4 regions of the Salmonella bongori NCTC 12419 genome follow, and region 2 is predicted to be linked to each of the others. Evidence: predicted binding sites of a transcription regulator. Region 2 holds the regulator's gene; each other region holds the start of a gene.

Region 1 (3,164 bases), 2.0 Mb from region 2:
AGCCAAACATAGCCGTGGATAGGTGTTTCAGCCACCGCGTCATTCTGCTGCTCATGCATTAATTGCCGCAACTCAGCAACAATGTCATTCAGTTTACCGGTATTTGCCAGCACCGGCTGCGGATTGCCTTCATATAACGCATGGGCAATCATCAATAAGGTTTGCTGTGTCATATGCTGGGTTTCGCGCAATGTATGCGCGTTAAGCATGACAAAATGGCTGGCGCGCGTCGCCCAGTGGGCATTGATTTGTAATTCAAGCATACAGACCAGATTGCGGTTAATGGTCTGAATAGCCTCGAAAATTGATTTTTGTATCCGGGTTTCCTTACTGGCTGGCGTTATCAGCCCGCGCATTTTGACCACATCGTTCAGCAACCGTTGCAAATGCTTATCCAGACGAGGACGCTCCAGCAAATTTGGCGACAGCGCAGCCTGGTAAACACGATTGTACGCTGTGACACAATGCGCCAGTTGAATACGCCAGTGCAAAAAGGCGCGCTGCGGCCAGATGCCTGTAAATAACATCGCCAGTAGCGATCCCAAAATCACATCGCCGCCACGCCATAATGCCGTATCCATATCGCCGGCAGGAGCCCCAACAACAACAGCAAGCGTTATGCCTATCAGTAGCGCCTGATACGGTTTTTTCCCCAGGGCCAGCCACCCGCACAAAAACATCGCCACCGCACACCACAGCAGCATCAGCGGTAAGGAAAATAGCTCCAGACGTAACGCCACCAGCCCTAAAGCGGCCCCCAGAATCGTTCCGCCTATGCGTTCAAAGGCGCGGGGAACCACATTCCCCCAGAACGAGATGGGCCCCATAATCACCACTAACGTGATCAGCGGCCATGTACCTTCAGGAATAGAAAACAGACGAACCAACAGAAAGGTAAGAATGAACGCCAGGGCGATACGTATGCCATGCACGATGCGATAGTGACGGTACAACCGTATTTCAAAAGGGCTTAATGACTTATCGGCACGCACGCTTGCACTCCTTACGGGAATGGCAAAAAATGCATTGTACCTGCTTTATAGCAAAAATAGCGCACTGGCGGACGGAACACATTATCCGTCCGCTCTTTTCAGGTGGAAAACCAGTCGCTCACTTCCGCTGTACCGGAATATACATTTCAATATCCCAGTATCCATCTTCCATGCCGTTATTCAGATAGATTTCAAAACAGGGCGCAGAAGCTATCTGATAAGCGCTATCCTGCTCCAGGACGTCAAAAAACCGTTCCCACGGCTTCGCAAAGTCCCGATCTTCCACTCGCGCGACAGCAGTAGCATATTCGCCGCCTTCGATGGCGGTCACGATTACGCCTTCGCTATTGTCCGGCAGTATGAAATTCTCTGCCACAGACACAACGGTATCGCAGCGGAGTTTTTCCGCAGGTACGACATCTGGATTGTCGTAATAGACGGCAATCCATTCAACTGGCACGATCCGCTGTCGATCCACCCACGTCATCAGTTGTTCAAAACCCTGCTTCACGGTGTGTTCCCATGGACCGACCATGTGGAAACCGGCTATCTTGCGTTTTTGTTCCTGCCTGATTTCGTAATCCATGCTGCCTCCGTTATTTTACTGTATGTATGTACAGTATAATTACAGCCTTTTGCGGTCACAAGGACAGAGTGAACATTTTGTGAGCGACCTCGCACTCCCACCCTTTTGACGCCTCAGGGACGGTGAACGGCATGTTACAACGGCTTACGCTTTATGGTGAAAATAGTCGCTCAGACGAGAGAACATGCTGCCTTTACCAATCGCTTCCAGCGTGACCAGCGGCCACTGGGCGATCAGTTTATCCCGATCATAAAGCTCTATTTCCCCTACCCGCTGATGAGCGGCAATTGGCGCTTCCAGATCTTTTTTATCAAGCACATATTTTGCTTTGATATTCGGAATTTCAGTTTTAGGCAATGCCATCCAGAAATCCTGTTCTGTACCCAGCGCAATGTTTTCTTTGTCGCCATACCAGATTCGCTCGCTGCCCACTTTTTTGCCGCGGTGCAGAATCTGTACTGTCGCAAAATTTTGCTGGCCCCACTGCAACAGTTTTCGCGCCTGTTCTTCACGTCCTTTTGAGCTTTTCGCCCCCATAACCACTGCGATAAGTCGACGTTGTCCGTCCACCGCCGACGCAATGAGGTTGAATCCCGCCCCGGACGTATGCCCGGTTTTAAGCCCATCAATATGCATTGTCTTATCCCACAGTAAACCGTTACGGTTCTGCTGCGTGATGCCGTTCCAGGTCAGGCTTTTCTCGCTGTACATGTGATAAAACTCAGGTTCGCCGTGAATGATCGCCCGGGAGAGTACGGCCAGATCATATGCAGAACTATGTTGTCCCGGCGCATCCAACCCGTGGACAGTTTCAAAATGGGTATCCTGTAAATTAAGTTTTTTCACATAGCTGTTCATCATCGCCACAAACTGCGGCTGCCCGCCCGCGATATAATCCGCCAGCGCTACACAAGCATCGTTACCGGAATCCACAATTAAGCCACGGCTTAAGTCGCGCACCGACACGTGGTCGCCTTCTTTTAAAAACATCAGCGAGGAGCCGACAAAAACCGGATTATCCTTTGCCCAGGCGTCACGCCCGACGGTGACGATATCGTCAGGACTGATACGATGGCTATCGATAGCGCGATCGACGACGTAACCCGTCATGAGTTTTGTCAGGCTGGCGGGATTGCGTTGCTGGTGTTCATTACCGGCGGTAAGAACCTGTCCCGTAGTATAATCCATCAACACCCAGGCGCCTGCATCAATGGCTGGCGGTTGGGGAGCAAAACTTACGGTATCAGCCGCAAGCGCAGGAGAAAGGTGCATTGCGAATAAAGAAGCGGCAATAAACAAACGGCGTTTCAACAGCATGTCCTCAGGATTGTCTAATTTGCCGTTCTTTTTACGGAAGTTCAGTTAAACAAACATGGATAAATTGCAAGAAAATGTGACACAAGGCACATTTTCTTGCTGATTTCAGATAGTGAACACCGTCAAACGACAGACTTATCCTTACGCGGCGAACTACGATGACGATGGTAGCCGTCAACCATGCTACGGAAGATTTGCCCCGGCGTGTCGCCCAGGGTACACAAGTAAAGATGCGCACAAATAAACAGTAATCCGATCATCGCCAGTAC
Region 2 (3,164 bases):
CAAACCATGTACCATCGCGCCAGTGGCGACGCCAGATAAAAGCCAGTGACAGGCCGCGAAGCGCCAGAAAAACGGTTAATGCCAGCCATAAGCCGTGATTTCCCAGGAATGGCAAGGCGAGTAGCGTCAGCGCAAATCCCGCCGCGGCAACCGCCATGCTATTGCGCATTTCGGCGGCGCGCGTCGCGCCAATAAACATGCCATCCAGAAGATAGCACCATACGCCTGTTAACGGTAATACCACCTGCCAGATAAGGTATCGATCAGCCAGCAGTTGTATTTGCGGTAACGAGGTCAATAACGCGACAATATGTTCGCCTGCCAGGGCATAGACCATGGAAAACAGCAGGGCAACAACCCCTGACTGACGACACGCCGCCCGCCAGACGTCCAGTAACTTGCTGCCGTCACGCGCGCCGTAAGCCTGGCCAGAGTGCGCTTCCACCGCATAAGCAAAACCGTCCAGCGCATAGGCCGTAAAGGTAAGTAGGGTCATCAGTACCGCATTTACCGCGATAATATCGCTGCCCTGCCGCGCGCCTAACACCGTGATCGCGCCAAAACAGAGCTGAAGGAGCAACGAGCGCAGCATGATATCGCGATTAAGCGCCAAAAGACGGCGTACGTTACCGCGCCATGCATGTTTTAGCATCTCCAGCGACACACCGCGGAGATGGAGAACTTTACGCACCATCATTAAGCCGATCAGTAGCGTGGCATATTCTGCGATAACCGTCGCCAGAGCGGCCCCCTGCACGTTCATATGAAGCCCCATCACCAGCCACAGATCGAGCACAATGTTGAGGATATTTCCCACGACTAACAAGATAACAGGAGCCCGCGCATACTGAACGCCTAACAACCAACCGAGCAGCACCAGATTCGCCAGAGACGCGGGAGCGCTTAACCAACGAATTTCAAGGAAGCGTCTCGCCTGCACCAGAACAGCCTCGTTCCCACCAACAATATGTAAAGCTACATCAATAAGCGGCGTGCGAAAGAGCGCAATCAATACACCTGCGCCCAGCGCCAGCAACAACGGCTGAATCAATGCCCGAGCTAAGGCTCGCGGGTTTTTAGCGCCAAATGCCTGGGCCGTTAACCCGGTGGTGCTCATTCGCAGAAACAGCAACAGCATGAAAAGAAAACTGGTGGCGGTCGCCCCTACCGCCACGCCGCCCAGATAAACCGGGCTGTCCAGATGACCAATCACTGCCGTATCAACCAGCCCCAACAAGGGAACGGTGATATTAGAAAAAATCATTGGCAACGCGAGACGCCAAAGCGCTTTATCAGAGGAGGTAAAAAACGGCATGAAGACTGGCCTGACAAGGAGTTAAACAAAACATGCGCCCTACCACATAGCGGCATAAACGCCTTATCCGGCCTACAAAACCTTCACCCTCGGGAATCGGTTTCCCGCAGGCCTGATAAGCGTAGCGCCATCAGGCTGCAGGGCTGCCGGATGGGCACATACAAGGAGAGTAAGAAGAGATTACAGCCATTCGCCGTTGCGAATGACACCGACCGCCAATCCTTCAATGGTGAAGCTTTGTTCGCGCAAATCCACCACTATCGGTGTAAACTCACTGTTTTCCGGCAGAAGTTCTACTTTATTACCCTGTTTTTTCAAGCGTTTTACGGTGACTTCATCATCAATGCGAGCCACAACCACCTGCCCGTTGCGAACATCCTGCGTTTTATGTACTGCCAGTAAATCGCCATCCATAATGCCAATGTCTTTCATCGACATGCCGCTTACGCGCAACAGGAAATCCGCGCTGGGTTTGAACAAAGAAGGATCAACCTGGTAATGGCCTTCAATGTGTTGCTGCGCCAGCAGTGGCTCACCCGCCGCTACGCGCCCAACAAGTGGTAACCCCTCTTCTTCTTCCTGTAACAGACGGATACCTCGAGAAGCGCCGGAAACGATTTCAAGCACCCCTTTGCGCGCCAACGCTTTAAGATGTTCTTCCGCCGCGTTTGGGGAACGGAACCCCAAACGCTGCGCGATTTCCGCACGCGTCGGTGGCATACCTGTCTGGCTGATGTGATCCCGAATGAGATCAAACACCTCTTGCTGCCTGGCCGTTAACGCTTTCATTCCGCCCCCTGGGTGTATATACAGTCATGCTGTGAGTATATACAGTTGAAGGTGATTTTGGAACCACAAACCGCGCAAAAAACAAGAGATTTATAAAATTTGGAACCTTTATCGAAAATGTGACCATAACAGAATGCCCCAGGTCATCAGGGCAACGAAAATAGACAGCAGCACCGCAGCCGACCCCATATCTTTCGCCCGCCCGGAAAGTTCGTGATAGTCAGAACCGATGCGGTCAACGACGGCTTCTATCGCACTGTTGAGGATTTCAACGATCATGATAAGTACCAGGGAACCTATCAATAACACGCGGGTAATGGCATCCACATCCAGCCAACAGGCAATAATGACGCCCAGCAATACCGCCAGGCTTTCCTGGCGAAACGCGGCTTCGTGAGTCCATGCGGCGCGAAATCCTTTCCAGGAATACCCTGCCGCTTTGATAATTCTGGTGAATCCAGTGGTATTATTGGCCATCAAAAGAACCTTTTTACATTATTAACGTCAATGACATTATACGGCCGCCCTGCACGATTCGGGCTGCCGTTATAGAGCGCGAAGTATGACGGGATACAACAGAAATTCGCTAAACTTTCTGATATCCTTGCAGCGCATTTGCATTATTAACCAGAGGCTTTACATCGTTTATGTCCGGCTGGCCACGAATTTACTACAAATTACTGAATTTACCATTAAGCGTACTGGTAAAAAGCAAGTCTATTCCGGCGGAACCCGCTCAGGAATTGGGACTCGATACTTCTCGTCCCATTATGTATGTCTTGCCATACAACTCAAAAGCGGACTTACTGACGCTGCGCGCCCAATGTCTGGCGCACGATCTTCCTGATCCGCTGGAGCCGCTGGAGATCGACGGCGCGCTACTGCCTCGCTATGTATTTATCCATGGCGGGCCGCGTGTTTTTACGTATTACACGCCAAAAGAAGAGTCGGTGAAGCTTTTTCACGACTATCTCGATCTGCATCGCAGTAATCCGGCTTTGGATTTACAGATGGTGCCCGTTTCCGTGATGTTTGGCCGCGCACCGGGTCGTGAAAAGGG
Region 3 (3,164 bases), 1.2 Mb from region 2:
TGGCCGCACGCTGACGGATTTCAGAAAGTAAATCGTCCACCTGGGTCGCCACCGGACGCACTTCAATAATCGGGTCCAGCAGCCCGGTTGGCCGTACCACCTGGTCCACGACATCACCACCGGATTTCTCCAGTTCATAGTTGCCGGGCGTAGCGGAAACATATATGGTTTGCGGCGCTAACGCTTCAAATTCTTCAAACTTTAGTGGACGGTTATCCAGCGCCGAAGGCAGACGGAAACCATACTCAACCAGCGTCTCTTTACGCGCCCGGTCCCCGCGATACATGCCGCCGATCTGCGGGATCGTCACGTGGGACTCATCCACCACCAGCAGTCCGTCGGCGGGCAGATAATCGAACAAGGTTGGCGGCGGCTCGCCCGGCCCGCGGCCAGACAGAAAGCGAGAATAGTTTTCAATACCCGAGCAGTAGCCCAGCTCATTCATCATCTCTAAATCGAACTGCGTGCGCTGGCTTAACCGCTGTTCTTCAAGCAGCTTATTATTCGCCAGCAGCACTTTACGCCTGTCCGCCAGCTCATCTTTTATCTCTTCCATCGCCTGGAGAATACGCTCGCGTGGCGTCACATAGTGCGTTTTAGGATAGATGGTATAACGTGGCACTGTTGACTCGACCTGCCCGGTTAACGGGTCAAATAGCGACAGGCGCTCAACCTCTTCATCAAACAACTCAACGCGCAGCGCGATATCATCAGATTCCGCCGGGAAGATATCGATCACTTCGCCGCGCACGCGGAACGTCCCGCGCTGGAACGCCTGGTCGTTTCGGGTATATTGCAGTTCGGCCAGCCGACGCAGAATCGCGCGCTGGTCGATCAGCATTCCTACCGTCAGATGTAGCATCATTTTCAGATAGAGATCAGGATCACCCAGCCCGTAGATAGCGGACACAGAAGCCACCACCACGACATCGCGTCGCTCAAGCAGTGCTTTCGTGGCCGACAGCCGCATTTGCTCAATATGTTCGTTCACCGACGCATCTTTTTCGATAAACGTATCCGAACTCGGCACATACGCTTCCGGCTGATAGTAATCGTAGTAAGAGACAAAATACTCCACCGCATTTTCCGGGAAAAACGCTTTCATTTCGCCATAAAGCTGCGCCGCCAGCGTTTTATTAGGCGCCAGTACCATCGTCGGCCGCTGCAAGTCGGCAATGACGTTGGCAATGGTGAATGTCTTCCCGGAGCCGGTTACGCCCAACAACGTCTGATGCGCCAGGCCATCCTCCAGGCCCTCTTCCAGACGGCGTATAGCCTCCGGCTGATCGCCAGAAGGTTTAAAAGCGGAATTCAGTTTGAACGGTTTACTCATGGGCGGCTACCTGAAGGAGTGAGCGGGCAGGTGAGTAATTTTACTCCCGACGGCGAATATTGCCAATAAAAAAAGCTGGATAAAAAAACAGTACCTTCCCAAAAACGGTCGGTTATCAACCAATAACTCACGCCGTTGCGAGGTAAAATGTACACAGGCATGGGGCAAAATTCCAGCAGCGTGCGGTTATCCCCAGACCAGAGTCTTTTTTAACATTTGTCAAGTCGTATGATGAAAGTTTTGTGTCAACATATAGTTCGTCCTTTACAACCATTGATTTTATATAACTCGCTGTATAAAAAAGGATATTTTCTCAAGCCGTCTTTCGCGTCAATTTAGTCGCAGGCCGCGTCGCCTCTCGCTTACGTTGTGTTTTCTAACTCTAATACACAAGGTTATCCACAGGAATAGTGGATAACTGCTTCCAGCCCGTATGCCCTGCCGCCTGGCAAAATCAACGGCGAGCGTTTTCGTGGGGCGATAAAAAAAAATTATCGCGCTTTTTGGATGATTATCGGCTGGCGCGACGGGAAAAAATAGCTGCGTACATGCTCATAGTGTGCCTATTTTTTATCGCAACGCTGAAATATCTGGCAACCCGATAGCAGCACTGTCTGATCCTGCTATCGGGGGGATTACCCCATGGTTACGCGTTATCCAGGGCGCTAAGGTCAAGATACTGCCCTGTTTCAGCCTGCTCCGGAGACACTTCCAGCCACGGGATTTCCCCTAATTGCGGAGCCGGTATAACGCGCCGGAGCGTATCAAGATATTCACCATGACGAGCGCCCGGCGGCTGTACGCCGTTGGCTATCCATCCGGCAAGCGTTAGCCCAGCCTGCTTTACCGCCAGCGCCGTCAGCATGGCGTGATTAATACAGCCCAGCTTTACGCCAACGACCAGTATCACCGGCAACTGCTCCGCCTGCACCCAGTCGGCAAATGTCAATGTAGCAGAGAGCGGCGTAAACCAACCGCCCGCTCCTTCTATCAACACCCAGTCGGCCTGCGCTTCCAGGGTTCGTAATCCTTGTGATAAGACCTCTGCCTCTATCGCCCGGCCCTCGTCAGCGCTAACAATATGGGGGGAGGTAGGTTCCGCAAAAGTATAAGGGTTGATCGCGGAATAGGATTGCGGCAGGCTACTGTTACGCTGTAAGGCCAACGCATCGCTATTGCGTAGCCCGTCGGTGGTCATTTCACTGCCGGAAGCGACGGGTTTATAGCCTGTGGTTTGATAACCCAGCCGTGTTGCCGCCTGCAATAAGGCGCAACTGGCAACCGTTTTGCCGACTTCGGTATCCGTACCGGTCACGAAATAGCGTTTAGTCACGTTGAATCACTCCCATAAAAAGATAGTATGTCAGCGTATATTTCCCCTGCCGCTGCGGCCATGCCAGTTGAATTTGTCTCAGCCGGGCGCGGGTTAATACATCCGGTTCCCGCCCTTCATGGAGATGGGTAGCGCCAATCCCTTTCAGCGAGCGCATCGCGCTCAGAGCATCCTCAAACCACACGGTCATTGCCTGCGTTCGGCAATATGCCCGCCAGCCGCGCAGCGCGTGGTCAATGGCCTCTTCCGGCAGAAAACGATTCGCATGGGCGCGATTATCGACAGCCTGCCATGCCTGACGCAGTTCCGGCAAAGATCCCTCGCACAGTGTGGTAAAAGCCACGACGCCACCAGGCTGCACAACCCGGTACAACTCGCTCAACGCGCCGCGTAAATCGCCACACCACTGGACAGCAAGGTTGCTCCAGGCCAGGTCAAAAACGCCTGCACCATGGGGAATCGCTTCGATATCCGCCAGCACATAGTGATGTGCGGACT
Region 4 (3,164 bases), 1.7 Mb from region 2:
GCGAGTTGTACCAAAAAACGTTCAGGAACGGCGTATTCACGCGCATCATGTCTATCATGACATGGGTAAAATCCAGCATTACCGCATTTATCCCCTCCTGCTTTTCGCTGTGCGCATACATAAATTTAAGGACTGAAATAAGCGTGGAAAGCAGCGCTGGAATAAAAATCACCCACCCTATCACTCTTTTTAGGATTGCAATGCGTCCGGCTTGTTGATACGTCATGAGTTCCCCTTGATTAAGACGCGTCGTTTTGGCCTAAGTCTACCTGTTGATTACTGTTTTCGCCTGATCTTTAAAGGCGATATACTAAGAATAGGGTCATAATGAACGCTTAATCCGATATTGTTTAATCTCAACAGGAGAGGTTGTGATGTCAACCCCGCGTCAAATTCTTGCTGCAATTTTTGATATGGATGGCTTACTGATCGATTCCGAGCCACTCTGGGACCGCGCTGAACTGGACGTGATGGCAAGTTTAGGCGTAGATATCTCCCGACGCCACGAACTCCCCGACACGCTTGGGCTACGCATTGATATGGTCGTCGATCTCTGGTTTGCGCAGCAACCATGGAGCGGCCCCGATCGCCAGGAGGTGACCAATCGTGTCATTGCCCGTGCCATTACGCTTATTGAAGAGACGCGCCCCCTTCTTCCTGGCGTGCGTGAGGCCGTGGCGCTGTGTAAGGCTCAGGGACTCTTAGTGGGACTTGCCTCGGCATCACCGCTGCATATGTTGGAAAAAGTGCTCACTATGTTCGAACTTCGCGACAGTTTTGACGCACTGGCCTCCGCGGAAAAATTGCCCTACAGCAAACCACACCCACAAGTCTATCTGGACTGCGCCGCTAAACTGGGCGTTGATCCATTAACCTGCGTTGCGCTGGAGGATTCGGTTAATGGATTAATCGCGGCAAAGGCAGCGCGGATGCACGCCATTGTGGTGCCAGCAGAAGAGAATCAGCAGGATCCGCGTTTTGCGCTGGCAAATGTTCAACTCCATTCGCTGACAGAGCTGACAATGGCGCATCTGCACGGTTAAGATGTTTCCGAAACGCGATAAACGGGCGATTAGCCGCTAAGCCAGTCGCTCTGCGGCTTTGGCAGAGACAAAGAGTTACAACGTCACCACTTCCACCTACTGTATAAAAACCCTATACTGTATGAATTGACAGTTTGATGGGTTTTATCATGACGGCGGAAGGACATCTTCTTTTTTCTATAGCCAGCGCGGTTTTCGCCAAGAATGCCGAGTTAACGCCCGTCCTCGCTCAGGGAGACTGGTGGCATATTATTCCTTCGGCTATTTTGACCTGCCTGTTGCCGGATATTGACCACCCCAAATCTTTTCTGGGCCAGCGCCTGAAATGGGTATCGAAACCGATCGCCAGGGCGTTCGGTCATCGGGGTTTTACCCATAGCCTGCTGGCAGTCTTTGCCCTACTGGCGACATTTTACCTTAAGGTCCCGGATACGTGGATTATCCCGGCAGATGCGTTGCAGGGAATGGTACTCGGCTATTTAAGCCATATTGTTGCGGATATGCTCACGCCCGCCGGCGTTCCCCTGCTCTGGCCTTGCCGCTGGCGTTTCCGCCTGCCGATTCTGGCGCCGCGAAAGGGCAATCAACTGGAGCGGTTTTTATGTATGGCTCTGTTCGCCTGGGCGGTATGGATGCCGCAATCCATTCCGGAAAATAGTGCGATACGCTGGTCTTCGCACATCATTAATATCCTGCAAATGCAGTTCAACCGTTTTATAACTCACCAGATTGATTAGTAAACCAGCGCCAAAGTCATTTTTGGCATAAACCATTCCATTTGAATATAAGAGCCCGGTCACAGTTCTGCTAATCTTGCGCCAACAGAATCGCTAAAACAGAGCGCTTCATAATAAAAAAATCAGGAGAACGGGGATGAACTTTCCATTAATCGCGAACATTGCGGTGTTCGTCATTCTGCTGTTTGTACTGGCGCAGGCCCGCCATAAACAGTGGAGTCTGGCTAAAAAAGTGCTTGTCGGCCTTGTAATGGGCGTGATCTTTGGCCTGGTGCTGCACACTATTTACGGTGCCGACAGTCCAGTATTAAAAGACTCAATTCAATGGTTCAATATAGTCGGCAACGGTTATGTGCAATTGCTGCAAATGATTGTCATGCCGCTGGTATTCGCCTCGATTTTAAGCGCCGTCGCGCGCCTGCACAACGCCTCCCAGTTGGGGAAAATTAGTTTTCTGACTATCGGCACGCTGCTATTTACTACCCTTATCGCGGCGCTGGTGGGGGTTCTGGTCACTAATCTGTTCGGGCTGACGGCGGAAGGTCTGGTACAGGGTGGCGCAGAAACTGCCCGTCTGAATGCGATTGAGACAAGTTATGTTGGAAAAGTAGCCGATCTCAGCGTACCGCAGCTGGTGCTCTCTTTTGTGCCGAAAAATCCGTTTGCAGATCTGACTGGCGCAAACCCCACGTCTATTATCAGCGTAGTGATTTTCGCCGCATTTTTGGGCGTGGCCGCGCTCAAACTGCTGAAAGATGATGCACCAAAAGGCGAACGCGTCCTTATCGCTATCGATACCCTGCAAAGCTGGGTGATGAAGCTGGTGCGTCTGGTGATGCAACTTACGCCTTACGGCGTACTGGCGCTGATGACTAAAGTGGTTGCTGGCTCTAATCTGCAGGACATCATTAAGTTGGGTAGCTTTGTGGTGGCCTCTTATCTTGGCCTGGCGTTGATGTTTGTCGTTCACGGCATTTTACTGGGTGTGAATGGCATCAGCCCGCTAAAATATTTTCGCAAGGTATGGCCGGTACTGACATTTGCCTTTACCAGCCGTTCCAGCGCCGCCTCCATTCCATTAAATGTCGAAGCGCAAACCCGCCGTCTGGGTGTGCCGGAATCGATCGCCAGCTTCGCCGCTTCTTTTGGCGCGACCATCGGCCAAAACGGTTGTGCTGGTCTCTATCCCGCAATGCTGGCGGTGATGGTCGCGCCGACAGTCGGTATTAACCCTTTAGATCCCGTATGGATAGCCACGTTGGTGGGTATCGTTACCGTGAGTTCGGCAGGTGTGGCCGGCGTCGGTGGCGGCGCGACGTTCGCCGCGCTAATTGTGCTACCTGCGATGGGTTTACCGGTCACGCTGGTGGCACTGTTAATCTCG

The links. Region 2 encodes LexA, which represses DNA repair genes until DNA is damaged. Its sites were predicted from a motif close to TNCTGTATGTACATACAGNA; they were not measured.
Region 1: the regulator LexA is predicted to act here: its motif matches at 1,595-1,614, upstream of sbmC (DNA gyrase inhibitor SbmC).
Region 3: the regulator LexA is predicted to act here: its motif matches at 1,407-1,426, upstream of uvrB (excinuclease ABC subunit UvrB).
Region 4: the regulator LexA is predicted to act here: its motif matches at 1,159-1,178, upstream of SBG_RS06120 (metal-dependent hydrolase).

What each region holds. Positions count from the first base shown of each region.
Region 1 is NC_015761.1:2,042,999-2,046,162, forward strand. Features, by position in the region: gene SBG_RS09710 (FUSC family protein) at 1-992, opposite strand, end outside; gene sbmC (DNA gyrase inhibitor SbmC) at 1,111-1,578, opposite strand; gene dacD (serine-type D-Ala-D-Ala carboxypeptidase DacD) at 1,723-2,895, opposite strand; gene phsC (thiosulfate reductase cytochrome B subunit) at 3,018-3,164, opposite strand, start outside.
Region 2 is NC_015761.1:4,084,503-4,087,666, reverse strand. Features, by position in the region: gene dinF (MATE family efflux transporter DinF) at 1-1,315, opposite strand, end outside; gene lexA (transcriptional repressor LexA) at 1,496-2,104, opposite strand; gene SBG_RS19275 (diacylglycerol kinase) at 2,213-2,581, opposite strand; gene plsB (glycerol-3-phosphate 1-O-acyltransferase PlsB) at 2,752-3,164, shown strand, end outside.
Region 3 is NC_015761.1:775,069-778,232, reverse strand. Features, by position in the region: gene uvrB (excinuclease ABC subunit UvrB) at 1-1,333, opposite strand, end outside; gene bioD (dethiobiotin synthase) at 1,980-2,666, opposite strand; gene bioC (malonyl-ACP O-methyltransferase BioC) at 2,659-3,164, opposite strand, start outside.
Region 4 is NC_015761.1:1,287,495-1,290,658, reverse strand. Features, by position in the region: gene SBG_RS06130 (YniB family protein) at 1-226, opposite strand, end outside; gene hxpB (hexitol phosphatase HxpB) at 375-1,043, shown strand; gene SBG_RS06120 (metal-dependent hydrolase) at 1,181-1,780, shown strand; gene tcyP (cystine/sulfocysteine:cation symporter) at 1,917-3,164, shown strand, end outside.